3 linked regions of the Lentimicrobium sp. L6 genome follow. The protein of the gene in region 3 interacts with the protein of the main gene of each other region in a pairwise test. Links are inferred from orthologs where the notes say so. Each region holds a gene or a part of one and is shown on either strand. Other genes may lie near its edges.

What was found. Proteins that work in one complex are often made in the same cells at the same time.
Region 1: the proteins of HNS38_RS08025 (region 3) and dnaE interact in binary tests that used the Escherichia coli proteins (3 or more experiments, as listed by UniProt). The link is inferred for Lentimicrobium sp. L6 from one-to-one orthologs.
Region 2: the proteins of HNS38_RS08025 (region 3) and HNS38_RS09080 interact in binary tests that used the Escherichia coli proteins (3 or more experiments, as listed by UniProt). The link is inferred for Lentimicrobium sp. L6 from one-to-one orthologs.

What each region holds. Positions count from the first base shown.
Region 1 is NZ_JABKCA010000008.1:77,732-83,481, reverse strand. Bases 1-4,946 are described here. They hold dnaE (DNA polymerase III subunit alpha), read right to left. Parts: upstream 4,563-4,946; coding sequence 201-4,562; downstream 1-200. Other genes in these bases: HNS38_RS03470 (T9SS type A sorting domain-containing protein), read right to left, coding at 4,719-4,946; guaA (glutamine-hydrolyzing GMP synthase), read left to right, coding at 1-104. In the rest of the region: more of HNS38_RS03470, read right to left, coding at 4,947-5,066; HNS38_RS03465 (antibiotic biosynthesis monooxygenase), read right to left, coding at 5,424-5,741; HNS38_RS03460 (tRNA-binding protein), read right to left, coding at 5,742-5,750. UniProt on the Escherichia coli protein: DNA polymerase III is a complex, multichain enzyme responsible for most of the replicative synthesis in bacteria. This DNA polymerase also exhibits 3' to 5' exonuclease activity. The alpha chain is the DNA polymerase catalytic subunit.
Region 2 is NZ_JABKCA010000030.1:6,261-10,011, reverse strand. Bases 1-2,947 are described here. They hold HNS38_RS09080 (DNA polymerase III subunit gamma/tau), read right to left. Parts: upstream 2,428-2,947; coding sequence 574-2,427; downstream 1-573. Other genes in these bases: atpB (F0F1 ATP synthase subunit A), read left to right, coding at 2,846-2,947; HNS38_RS09085 (M13 family metallopeptidase), read right to left, coding at 1-507. Also shown: more of atpB, read left to right, coding at 2,948-3,751. UniProt on the Escherichia coli protein: Part of the beta sliding clamp loading complex, which hydrolyzes ATP to load the beta clamp onto primed DNA to form the DNA replication pre-initiation complex.
Region 3 is NZ_JABKCA010000024.1:53,911-58,231, forward strand. Bases 641-3,353 are described here. They hold HNS38_RS08025 (3'-5' exonuclease), read right to left. Parts: upstream 2,397-3,353; coding sequence 1,884-2,396; downstream 641-1,883. Other genes in these bases: HNS38_RS08020 (ABC transporter ATP-binding protein), read left to right, coding at 641-1,694; HNS38_RS08030 (cysteine-rich small domain-containing protein), read right to left, coding at 2,409-2,675; HNS38_RS08035 (T9SS type A sorting domain-containing protein), read left to right, coding at 3,200-3,353. Also shown: more of HNS38_RS08020, read left to right, coding at 1-640; more of HNS38_RS08035, read left to right, coding at 3,354-4,321. UniProt on the Escherichia coli protein: DNA polymerase III is a complex, multichain enzyme responsible for most of the replicative synthesis in bacteria. The epsilon subunit contain the editing function and is a proofreading 3'-5' exonuclease.

The sequences.
Region 1 (5,750 bases), on a different replicon or contig from region 3:
TTTTAGCCAAGGTTTCCAACGATGTGATAAATAAAGTTAAAGGAGTAAATAGAGTCGTTTACGATATCAGTTCCAAACCACCTGCTACCATTGAGTGGGAATAGAAAAAACAAAAAACAGCCTTGTATTTTAATTCAAGGCTGTTTTTTTTCTTAAAGGATAAGTATTTATTATAGATAATATAAAAAGATATCGCGCAATTACTTCACCAACCGAATACTTAATTCTTCATTATCTTTTAGCGCATTGATAAAATGCTTAGAGTTTACTTTAGTAGGAATATTCATATGTAATATCTCATTATTTTCATCGATAACTTGCACATTGATGGGCGTTTTGCCACCACCGGTTTCAATAACAGTATTCAGATTATCTATCAATTGAGAAGATACATTATGTAATTTGATGCTAAGGTCAATTCTCCTTACATATTTCTCCATCACTTCAGATAACAGTTCTATAGCATTGATTTTGAGTTCAAACTCATCACGCCAACGGGGTTTTTCTGGAGCTACTTTTAAAAGAACATATTGGTCTTTTCTACTCAAAATACTCTTGTATTTCTCGAAATTTTCGCCAAACATATTGATTTCCAATGAACCTGTATAATCCTCCACAGTGAATCTACCAAATGGCTTTCCTGTTTTGGTCATCATCGTGGTGCTAGCAGGGATAGAGATAATACCTGCTATGGTATATGGCTTGTCTCTAAGTAGCTTCAGCTCATCGGTTTCAGGCTTTTTACCATCTTTGTCCTTTTCGGTATTCATCACAATTTGATTCAGCCTTTCCATCACAGCATTGAAGCTTTTGATATCGCTATTGCAAAATTGCTTAAGTTCCATACTATAAGTATCTAGAGGATGGCCAGATAGATAAAATCCTACCACATCATTTTCCCTTTTTAATGATTCGAGTTGTGACCAAGGTTCAGTCTCTGGAATTTCTGGATCAGGCAATTCTACAGAGCCTAAGTCTCCAAATAAACTTCCTTGATTAGAGTTTTGTTCCGCTTGAAACTTATGTCCATATTGAATGATTTTCTCTAAAAAAGTTGAGCCATTTTCCATATGGAAGAAGACATGACGTGGTGTTTTCTCAAAACTATCGAAAGCACCGGCATAGACCATAGATTCTAAACTCTTCTTGTTAACTGAACGAAGGTTAACTCGTTTGACCATGCCAAAAATACCTTTATACTTGCCATTTTCTCTGCGTTCCTCTATAATCATATCGGCAGCAGCACCTCCAACTCCTTTGATGGCATTTAATCCAAAGCGAATATCTCCATCTTTATTAACTGCAAAATTAGTTCCTGATTCATTAATGTCTGGACCTAAAACCTTAAATCCTTGATTTCTGCAATCATCGATAAAGAATGTCACTTTCTCAATATCACTCATATTATTACTCAGTACAGCGGCCATAAATTCAGCTGGATAATGGGCTTTTAAATATGCCGTTTGATAAGAAACATAGGAATAACAAGTGGCATGAGATTTATTGAAAGCATATTTAGCAAAAGCTTCCCAGTCACCCCAAATTTTATTGATAAGTTTGTCTGGATTCTTTTTTGTCTCCGTACATTCCTTCATGAATCGCTCATTAGCTTTACAACCTTCAATAAATAATACTTTCAACTCATCCATCATGGCTTTAATCTTCTTACCCATGGCTTTACGGAGTGAATCGGATTGTCCACGAGTAAAATTAGCCAGCTGGCGAGAAAGAAGCATCACCTGTTCTTGGTAAACTGTGATACCATAGGTTTCTTCCAGGTATTCTTTCATCATTGGAAGATCGTATTCAATGGGTTCTAAACCATTTTTTCGCTTTACAAAACTAGGAATATATTCTAAAGGACCAGGACGATAGAGCGCATTCATAGCAATCAAATCCTCAAAACGAGTGGGCTTTAATTCCTTAAGATACTTTTTCATTCCAGCCGACTCAAACTGGAATAACCCGGTAGTATCGCCATCAGAATATAATTGGTAGGTCTTTTCATCTTCCAAGTTTACATTCTCAATATCTATTTCAACACCTTTCGATTCTTTGATATTCTCAACGGCATGCTTAATAATGGTCAGAGTTTTTAAACCCAAAAAATCCATCTTTAATAAACCAATATCCTCAACATGCTTTCCATCATACTGAGTTACATATTTTAATTCTGAATCTTTTGCAGTACTAATAGGAACATAATTCTCTAAATCTTCTTTGCCAATAATAACACCACAAGCATGAACACCAGTATTTCTAACTGAGCCCTCCAATACTTCGGCATATTTTAATACATCGGCAGCCTCGCCTTTTCCTCTTTTTATATTATTCAGTTCAGGAACTTCTTTAAAAGCATCCTTTAATGAAATACCCGGTCGAGTTGGTACAAGTTTTTGGAGTAACATGGTTTCTGATAGTGGATATTGCTGTACTCTACCCACATCTCGAATAGCTGATTTTGCTGCCAAACTACCGAATGTCACAATGTGAGCTACTCGTTTCTCACCATATTTATTCACTACCCATTCCATGATTCTTCCTCTACCTTCATCATCGAAATCGATATCGATATCGGGCATGGACACACGATCAGGATTCAGGAATCTCTCAAACAGTAGATTATATTTTACAGGATCTATTTCTGTGATACGAAGAGAATAGGCCACAGCAGAACCAGCAGCAGAGCCACGACCGGGACCCACTACAACTCCCATATTTCTTGCTGCAACCAAAAAATCCCAGACAATAAGGAAATAGCCAGGGAATCCCATCTTTTTGATAGTTTCCAGTTCAAAATCTAAGCGCTCAATGAGTTCTTCTGTTAGAACTGCTCCCCAACGAATATGTGCTCCTTCATAAACAATATGCCTGAGATATTCATTTTCATCGGTAAAACCCTCAGGAAGAGTAAAGTCAGGCATGATAGGCTTGGAGTTCAGAGGGTAATTCTCCACCTTATCAACTATTTCTTGAGTATGAGCAATGCACTCAGGATGATCCTTAAATAGTTCAATCATCTCTTTCTGAGTTTTGAACCATTCTTGACCTGAATACCTAAGACGGCTTGGATCATCAATGTTTTTTCCAGTACTGATACAGATTAATCGATCTTGAGCTCCAGAATCTTCTTTATTTACAAAATGGACATCATTGGTGGCAACTACTTTGATTCCGTATTTATGGCCCATTTCCAAAAGTTTCTGATTAACAAAAACCTGGTCTTCATATACTTTACTATCTAATTCTGGATCTCCTGACTGATGCCTTTGGAGTTCGAGGTAAAAATCTTCGCCAAATAAATCTTTATACCAAAGGGCAGCTTTTTCTGCTTCTCCTTGGCTTTCATTCATCAGTTTTTGATTCACTTCACCGCCTAAACAAGCTGAAAGAGCAATTAATCCTTCTGAATTCTGACTTAATAATTCTTTATCTATACGTGGTTTGTAATAATTTCCTTCTAACCAAGACAGACTCACCATTCTCATCAAGTTCTGATAGCCAGCTCTATTTTTTGCCAATAACACCAAATGCCAACCGCTACCGTCAATTTTGGCTTCTTTTCGGTGCATTCCTCTTCGTGCCACATAAACTTCACAGCCTAAAATTGGCTTTAAACCTTTTCCGGTTAGTATTTTGTGAAATGTTTTTACTCCGAACATATTACCATGATCGGTAATGGCAACAGCTTCCATTCCATCATTTAAAGCTTTTTCTGCTAAACGGGGAATAGAAGTCGCTCCATCTAGGATAGAGTATGGGGTATGTAAGTGTAAATGTGAATATTTTAGCTCTCCAGTAAGGATAGTCTTGGTCTTTACAGTACCTTTTTCTAATTCAGTTTGAATACTGATTTCTGGGGAGTCTGATTCATCTAGATCAACTGCATCATAGGGTTGAGTATTTAAACCTATAGCTTGGATAGTATTTGGGTTTGCCAGTTGAAAAGCCTCAAATTGTTCTTCAGAAAAATGCAATTTCCCTGCTTCAATAACTTTGAGTCGAACAAGTTCGAGAAAACAACGAGCGGTGGCTTCCACATCGGCAGCAGCATTATGTGCCATATCGAAGGCTTCCCCAAATAATTTCTCATGGAGTTCGCCAAGTTTGGGCCATTTAAACTTTCCTCCTTTTCCACCAGGAATAGCACAATAATTTGTCGATTCATTTTTAGTATCTAAACTGGTACGCTCAAAAAGGGGAGTATCGATGTCTTTCCTATGAAACTCAGCCCCAATGATATTATTATCAAATTCAATATTATGGCCAACAACAAAAGTAGTTTTCTTAAGCGTCTCGTTAAACTCATCCAAGACCATACTTAAGGCAACTCCCTGTTTTTCTGCTCTTTCAGTGGTGATACCATGTACCTTAACTACAGCATAGGGGATTTCATATCCTTCAGGTTTAATGATGTAGTTTTTAACTTCCACCAATTGGCCTTTATCATCATGCAATTGCCAAGAAATTTGGACCATACGTGGCCAATTATCCGAATTGGTGATAGGTGCATTATAATCCTTAGGTAAACCAGTGGTTTCAGTATCGTAAATTAAAAACATAGAACAGAATTAGGTTGAAAATGAGCCTTCAAAAATACCCAAAAACAACATAAGTATCTGGCTTGTTAATAATTTATATGTGACAGAAAACTAGTTATTTAGTATCATTGTTAATAAGTTGGACTAAATGTGAAAAACTGAAAGCTTTGGTCCATCTTATCGCACGATAAATTTATAGTTAACAGATTGAATATTTTCTATTAGTCTTAATAGATAGATTCCGTTTTCTATATATCCAATATTAATTTGAGTTTCATTAAAGCTTGAGTGTTGAATATACCCACTTCTAACCAACTTACCAGCAGCATTTAGAATCTGATAATTGGTTTCTTTGGATAAGTTCTCCGCTCTGATGTTAAAGACTCCTTCATTTGGATTAGGATAGATGATGTAGATATCTTTATCCAATTCTGAAATTCCAAAAGCATCTTTAGGATATAAATGTAAGACGAAAGTGTCAGACCAACTTTCCTCATTGGTGGTGATGATAAATACAAAAGACACATCTTTCTCTATACAGTTTTCATTAATTGTAAACTCATATCCGCCATTGCTCCATACTTCTCCATCTGAAATGATATCATTATATGTTTTGTGATCACTTGTAATAGTAATATCTAGATCGCTACAGATAATGACCGCAGAAACTCAGCTAGCCGTTTCAACCCCAGAATTAAAAATGCTTACTGGCATTACAATATTTTCTCCACCTTCTGCAATTTCATCAATATCAAAGCCATCAGGAGCAAAGGCATGAGTGTTTTAAATCAGGTGAGGTTCTCCTGTAAATGGTTTAATGATATATTGGGAATATGCCTTGGAGGTAAAAAATACAAATACGCTAAAAAGTAAATAGAGATTTTATTTAAGATTTGTATAATCTCTTTCTACCTTACATACCCTAATTCTATATGACTCATACCACTTTTCTTTGCCCAATTTTTGAGCTATGATATGATCGGTTTGCAGCTTCCAGTTTTTGATAGATTCCTCATCTTTCCAATAGGAAACCGTTATACCTATTTCTTCTCTTGCAGATTCAATTCCCAAGAATCCATCTTGTTTTTCAGCTAGTTCTAGCATTTTATTAGCCATTATTTCATATCCATCAGTTGAGGCATTCATAATAGAAGTAAATATAACTGCGTAATAGGGAGGTTGATGAGTTTTTGCTATCATTTATCCAAT
Region 2 (3,751 bases), on a different replicon or contig from region 3:
GTCATCTTGTGAACCAAAGAAATAAAATAAAGGGTTGATTCCGCTCAATTGCATTTCGGCAACCAAAGGAAGGATTTCTTCTTTAGATTTTACCGCATTAATTTTGTCAATGGCAGGTTGAATAGGTTTCATTCCTAGTGCATCGATTGCAGTGGTATCCATTCCGCTATTATAAAAATCACCAATTTTTTGAGCAATACTACCCTTTGGAGCGTCTGCTTCAGCAGCTTCCAAAATGAGTGCTTTTAATTGTTTTTGATTTTCGTCAGACAAAACAGTAAAAGAACCATACTGTGTTTTATCATCAGGAACAGGATTGTCTTTTAACCATCCGCCACTTGTGTATTGGAAAAAGTCGTCACCAGGTTTTACGGTGAGATCCATGTTCTTTAGGTCCACAGCTTTAACTGCAGTACTTGTTGTCTTTTTGCTCGTTTCTGAGCTGCAGGAAAACAATATCATTCCTAATGCCAAACTCCATATAGAAGTTTTGAGTGTAAAATTCATCTTTTTTTAATTAAGGTTTAACAATAAATGTGGTTTTACTATTATCTATTGTTTGTTTTGTGATTCTTAAAATTCGATTTCCAATTTTAGTACATCTTTTAGCTTGCGGAGATTAGGATTCTTTTTAGCCATTTGCTCAAACTTTTCCATGGGCCCGTCAGCCTTGAAATTTTCGGTGGCTAAAATACTAGTTTTTATTTTAATCTGGTAATTATTTAATTGGGTGCGCAGTTTCATCAACAGAACTTCTGCATGGCTCATCAAATCTTGCTCTTGGGCTTTGTTATAGAATTTGAATTCTATTTCTTTGTCGTTTATTAGTGCTGGTTTTTCTGAACGTAAAACCGATTTTAGGCTGGGTTGACCTTCCAATTCATTGATAAATGAATTGATAATCTCATCTAGCTTGTCCTTCTCGATAGGTTCGGCTATATGCTCTTTCCCTATCATATAGGCTATTGGATCTTCTTCGGCATCCGCTTCCTTTTTTTCATCATTTAATGAGTAACCCAAATCACGACTGAATCCTCTATTGATTTTTCTTTTTAATGGTTTCGGTTTGTCTTCTTTTGTGGAAGGTTTTGTTGTTGGTCCTGTATTTTCTTGACTGTCTGCTCTTGGTATTGGGCTTGGTTCAATAGCTTTTTCCTCTGTTTTCTGAGGACTTGAAACACTAGTGTTTTCAGGTGAAGGAACATTTGTGTTTATGTTGGGAGAAAGTAGTGTGTCCGCAAAGTCTTGTTTATCAGTTAATAAGCTTTCTGGAACTTCATTTTTTTTTAGGTCAATCCTTTTTTTTTCAGCCCCAGTTTTGTCAAACATGCCAGAGGCCAGTCCGCACATTTGCATCAATCCCAGTTCTAGAAGAAGCCTTTTGTTATTGCTTGTTCTGTAATTGATGTCGCTCTGATTGTTTATCTCAAGACATCGAATGAGGAACCCAGTTTCAAACTGAGGAGCTTGTTGACGGTATTTTTCCTTTATATTATTAGAAGTGTCCATCAAATCTATGGTAGCTTCGTCACGGCTAATCATTAATGATCTTAAGTGTTCGCCCAATCCAATGATAAAGTGTTGTCCATCGAAACCTTTGTCAATAATCTGGTTCAATAATACCAAAGCGCTACTGATATTTCCTTTGAGGATTTCATCGGTGATTTTGAAGAAATAATCTTGGTCTAATACGTGCAGGTTTTCTACCACTTTTTCATAGGTCAGGTGACCTGAAGTAAAGCTCACTAATTGATCAAATATTGAAAGTGCATCCCTTAAAGCACCATCTGCTTTTTCAGCTACCAGGTGAAGTGCATCTTCTTCTGCAGTAACGCCTTCATTTTTGGCCACATAAGCCAAGTGTTTAGCCATATCGCTAATGGTGATTCTGTTGAAGTTGAATACCTGGCAACGAGATAAAATAGTCGGGATAATTTTATGACGCTCGGTAGTTGCTAAAATAAACTTCACATAAGTTGGAGGCTCCTCTAATGTCTTCAAAAAGGCATTGAAAGCTTGGGTAGATAGCATATGAACCTCATCTATGATATAGATTTTGTATTTACCAACCTGAGGAGGGATTCTAACTTGTTCCACCAGTTGACGAATATCATCTACGCTATTATTAGAGGCTGCATCGAGTTCATATATATTAAAGGAAGAATTAGTGGCAAAAGATTTACAAGACTCACACTCGTTACAGGCTTCGGTATTCGCCACATCGAGGTTCATGCAATTAATGGTTTTAGCAAAAATACGTGCAGTTGTTGTTTTACCAACACCTCTAGGCCCAGTAAATAGGTATGCTTGCGCCAAGTGATTGGTGCTAATGGCATTCTTCAAGGTGTTGGTGATGCTTTGTTGCCCCACCACGGTATCGAAGGTTGCTGGTCTGTATTTTCTCGCCGAAACAATAAAATTCTCCATAAGATTGCAAAAATAGGAAAATCTTTGATGAATGGGAGAGATGAGGGGGATAATTTTTATTGCTTTTTTGTTATGATAATTTTCTAGTAAAAATGGCCTTTGAGGAATAGTTATGGCCTTTCCTGGTTTTTGAAAGTGATGCTTGTCCTATAAATTAGGAAATTATAGATACTTTGCACAAAACTATAGCACCCCAATAGCATGATAAAAAAATCAAATGCATGCATATAAAAACAACAAAAAATATAGCTAAATATTTCCAGTTAAAGCCAGAAGGATCGACCCTTTTTTTGTATTTCGGACTTTCTCTACCAAAATCACTGTTTCATGTGATATTTACGAGATTTTTTTGTAAACTTGCACATGTTTAATTAGGCCAGAAAACTGAGATTTGGATTATTTACCTAAAAGAATGATTTTGAAGCATATAAAGTTACTTTTAATTGCCCTGACCATAAGCGGTTTTGCCCTTAAATCAAGCATGGCACATACTGATCATGCCACTGAGCATAAAGAAAATATTCATGAAATTGCCGATGAAGAGGTTTTCGACGCTGGTAAAATGATTATTGAGCACGTCATAGATTCCTATGAATGGCACATTCTAAATTGGGGTCATACCCATGTTTCTGTTCCTCTTCCAATTCTTATTTTCCACGATGGACAGTTGTTGTCATTTATGTCATCTGCTTTTGTAGATCATGAAACACACCATAAAATCCCTGTTTTTTTCGATTCTAACGGAGAGATGATACATGATCTTGAGCATGGTGCTGATGTAGCTTACGCTTTTGCAATTATGCAAGATGGCGGACATAAAGGTAAAATAGCCTATATCGATGCGCAACAGTATTTTGCCAATCACGAAATTATAGAAATTACTGAAGGTGGATTGCCTTGGGATTTTTCTATCACAAAAAATGTCGTAGCCCTTTGGTTCAGTATTATTCTAATGCTGTGGATTTTTGCCAGTGTAGCTAAAAGCTATAAAACTAGAAAAGGAATGGCCCCAAAGGGCATGCAGAGTGTTTTTGAGCCTTTGATTGTTTTTATTCGTGACGATATTGCCAAGTCTTCTATTGGCGAAAAGAAATATGAAAAATACCTTCCATTTTTACTCACTATTTTCTTCTTTATCTTCTTTAATAATCTTTTAGGTTTGATTCCTATCATTCCTGGAGGAGCGAATTTAACAGGAAATATTGCGGTAACTGGAGTTTTAGCAGTATTCACTTTTGTAATTACTACTTTAAGTGCCAATAAAAACTATTGGGTACATATTGTAAATACACCTGGTGTACCATGGTGGTTGAAGTTCCCTATT
Region 3 (4,321 bases):
ATAGAGGACAGTACTTTTTAGGTGTTTTCTTTTTATTGGGTTCTAGTTTGGCGAGTTTGGCTTTTCCAAAACTCTTGGGTGATTTGGTGAATTCAGTCGAGAATACTACTTTTGGTTTGAGTTTAAATCAAACTGCTCTATTGATTGCTGGAGTATTAATACTTCAAGCGGTATTTTCCTATTTCAGGATTGTTTTATTTGTGAATGTAACTGAGAAATCTCTTGCTGCTCTGCGTTTGGCTAGCTATAGTCATTTGATCAAACTCCCACTTCAGTTTTTCGAGAAGAGAAGAGTTGGAGAATTAAACAGTAGAATTTCAGCAGATGTAGCTTTGCTTCAGGAGACCATGACCACAACCTTGGCCGAGTTTATCCGACAGATTATCATCATCGTTGGTGGGGTTACATTATTGGGTATCATCTCTATAAAACTTACTGGTTTTATGCTAATCATACTCCCTCCTACTATGATTTTTGCTCGATTTTTTGGTAAGTTTATTCGCAAATTCTCCAAAGACATACAATCGGAGTTGGCTGATTCAAATACCATTATAGAGGAAACTTTACAGGGAATTCAGAGTGTAAAGGCCTTTACCAATGAATATATTGAGATTGCTCGTTATAAGAAAAAGACGAAAGAGATAGCTGACTTGGGTATGACGAGTGGAAGGTATAGAGGAGCATTTTCCTCCTTTATCATACTCGGGCTTTTTGGTGCCATTGCCACTGTGGTATGGCAAGGTTCACGATATTTGCAGGCTGGCGAAATGGCTGCAGGTGATTTATTCTCCTTTGTTATCTACTCTGTGTTTGTGGGTGGTACCATAAGCGGTTTGGCCAATGTTTATACCAATATTCAGAAATTTATTGGTGCCACTGAGGACCTTTTTAAAATCTATGATGAAGAGCCAGAAGAACTTCAAGACCTCAAAGAAATAGATTCAAAGTATAAAATGAATGGGCAAATCAGTCTTAAGAATTTGAACTTTGCCTATCCATCGCGCCCAGACCAAAAAGTGCTTCAAAATATCAATATAAACATCGAAAGTAATAATATGGTAGCTCTTGTGGGTCATAGTGGAGCGGGGAAAAGTACCATGGCTTCTTTATTATTGATGTTGCATCCGCCAGCAAAAAATAGTCTGTTTTTCAATGACATCGATAGTCATGATTTTCCATTATCGGCTTTAAGAAGTCAGATTTCATTGGTACCACAAGACATCTTTCTATTCGGAGGAAGTATTAGTGAAAACATAGCTTATGGAAAGCCCAATGCCAGTGAAAAAGACATTTATGAGGCTGCACAAAAAGCCAATGCTTTGGAGTTTATCGAACGCTTTCCAGAGCAATTTGATACCATCGTTGGAGAACGAGGAACTCAGCTTTCTGGTGGGCAAAGGCAAAGAATAGCCATTGCCAGAGCCATTTTAAAAGACCCTAAGATTTTAATATTAGACGAAGCCACTTCATCATTAGATTCAGTTTCAGAAAAACTAGTTCAAGAAGCCCTTGAGAAATTAATGCAAGGCCGAACCTCCATTATCATTGCCCACCGCTTATCAACCATTAGAAAAGCAGATGAAATTGTGGTAATGGAACAAGGAGAAATAGTGGAGCAAGGCACCCACGAAAATCTAATGAAAGTAAATGATGGCAAGTATAATAAACTGATTCAGTTGCAGTATTCTAGTTAGTGTTCGGTAATAGTTTCATGATGGCAATTTTTTGTATACCACAAACCCTAAAAGGAGCAAAAATCCCTAGGTTGTCATATTGTTTATTGATTTGGACCATTCAAAGAATGGTATTTTAAATAAAATGCAAATCTTGCAAATCAGACTCCCAATTGGGCTGAGGAAAACTGATTTGTAATGTCGAATCAGCTACATAAACAACATAGTATTCCCAAAAATCCTCATCCCAATTATAGCACAAGCATAGGCATCATCCAGAGCTTCGTGGTGTTTTCTCATTTCGTAGCCACAGTGCTTTGATACGGTATGGAGCTGATGGTTTTCAAGTTGAGGAAAGTGTTTTCTAGCCGCTTTTACGGTACAGTAAAAACGGTATTTTGGATAATCCATTTGATATACTTGGAAGACTTTTTTTAGACAACCTTCATCGAATTTACTATTATGTGCCACCAAGGGGAGGTCTTCGATTAAAGGTATTATCTGGTCCCAAACATCGGGGAAAACAGGAGATTGATCGGTGTCGAGTTCTGTGAGCCCGTGAACTTGAGTATTCCAGTAGTCGTAGTAGTTGGGCTCAGGTTGAATAAGACTGTAGAATTTATTGGTGATTTCTCCATCCTTTACAACGACCACTCCAACGGCACAAACACTACTGCCTTTTTTATTGGCAGTTTCAAAATCTATGGCGGCAAAACTAATCATAACCCAAACTGCTTATTTGTTACTCGTTTCACTACCTATTTTCATAATCATGCCCATTTTACTCATCACATGGTCGTATCCTCCAGTAGCATGAGTTATGGTACAATCGCTACAGTCTTTAATACCTTGGGCATATTTAAAATTTCCTCCACATTTATCTTGAAGCATATAAAGCGGACAATAACAGAATAAGCAATTAAACTCCTCCTCTTTTAATCCTTGATGGCAAGGGAAGTATTCGCATTTTTTGTGTTGGGAGAATTTATAGTTTTCTGACATATTTTTATGGTGTTGAAAACAACTGATTTGTAAATATGGCACAAAAGTATGGTTTTCATTTTCAATTATACTGCAGTTTTTCTAAGCATGGTAAATATTTTTTAGTGATAGCGCCTAAATCTTTAAACTTAAGATTCGATTTATGTGATTTACATTATTTAATACATTTTTATTTCCTCATTCGATTCCAATATTTTCAATTCAAAAACACGAAAAAAAAGCTGAAAGCCTATTATTGAACGGATACCATTTTATAATACTAAAAAAAAGCTTTTTCAACAGCATTTGATATTAATAATTATTAAATCCATTTCTTCAAAACATTTCTCAAGGCTAACTTTAACTCCTATTTTAGGATAGATATACTCTAATAAAATAATAATAATTTTTAAATGTTTGAAACTATGAAAAAAAAATTACTGTTTAGTTTAGCTTTAAGCCTTTCATTTGCTGCTATGGCCGATTGAAAAAAGGGTGATAGACCCAAAGACGAAATAGATCCCCGAAGTAAAAACGATTTACAGATGACTCCAGTACAAGTAAACCCTAGTATTACAGCTAATTATGATTTCAAAGGTGTACAAGCTGTTGAGCGAGTATATATAGGAAATTCTGCAAATATTTGGTCGGTTCTACTTGAAGAGCAAAGATATCTAGATTATAATACAGAAATAGGTACCTATGCCTTTACCTTTAGAACAGATCCAGCAACTTATCCTGAAGCTCTAAATAGTGGTAACATTATTACTGCTACTTCTACAGATGGTGCTAATACGTGGGATAATACATGGATGATGCAAACAGAATATGCTTGTAGATATCCCTCAGGTGTTATTTATAATCCAGAAGGAAATACAGATCCTGATGAGGCGTATATTGTTTCATGTGGTCCTAATAGCAATGATGGTTGGCATGAAAATTTCCGTGCTACTTCAAAGGTAAATGGAGATGATTTAGTTCAAGAAGTTATTCCCGCAGACCCGAATTGGTCTGGTAGTCAGATGCTTCGTAATGGTTTGCAAGTATGTTCCGATGGAATGGCTCACGTAATAGAGAGAAGATATCAAGTGGAGGATGGTTATTCAACTGAATTTAACATTGGTGGTTGGTATGCTGATTTTAATGGCTCTAGTTTTGATTGGTACTATGTTGAAATTCCTGTAGATTTAGCTATGAGAATTGGTGGATCTAACCCAGGAACTACAAAGAATAAGTGGACATTTGGTAATGCTTGGTCAAATAATGGTTCTGTGGGTTATACATGGATGATTGGTGTTGATGCAAATTTAGATGACGAAGGAGGATACTCTCCTATTGTGTTTAAGACAGAAAATCAAGGTCAAGATTGGGAACAAATAGAAATTGACTTAGCCGATAACGAAGTAATGAGTGAATATCTTTGGGCTACTGGTGGTTTTGAAGGACCTATGTGGCCTAATGTTAGCGAACTTGATGGGGTTGCTGATAATGAAGGTAAGTTACAGTTATTCGTAAAAGCTACTGGTACTTTCTCTTCACATACCGATTCTGTGGGGTGGACTTATAGCAATAACCTAGATTATATTTTTAACTTAGACATTAATATGAATGGTGTTCAGAATGTATATTTTGTAGATTCACTTCTTGCTGAAGATTTAGGTGATGAA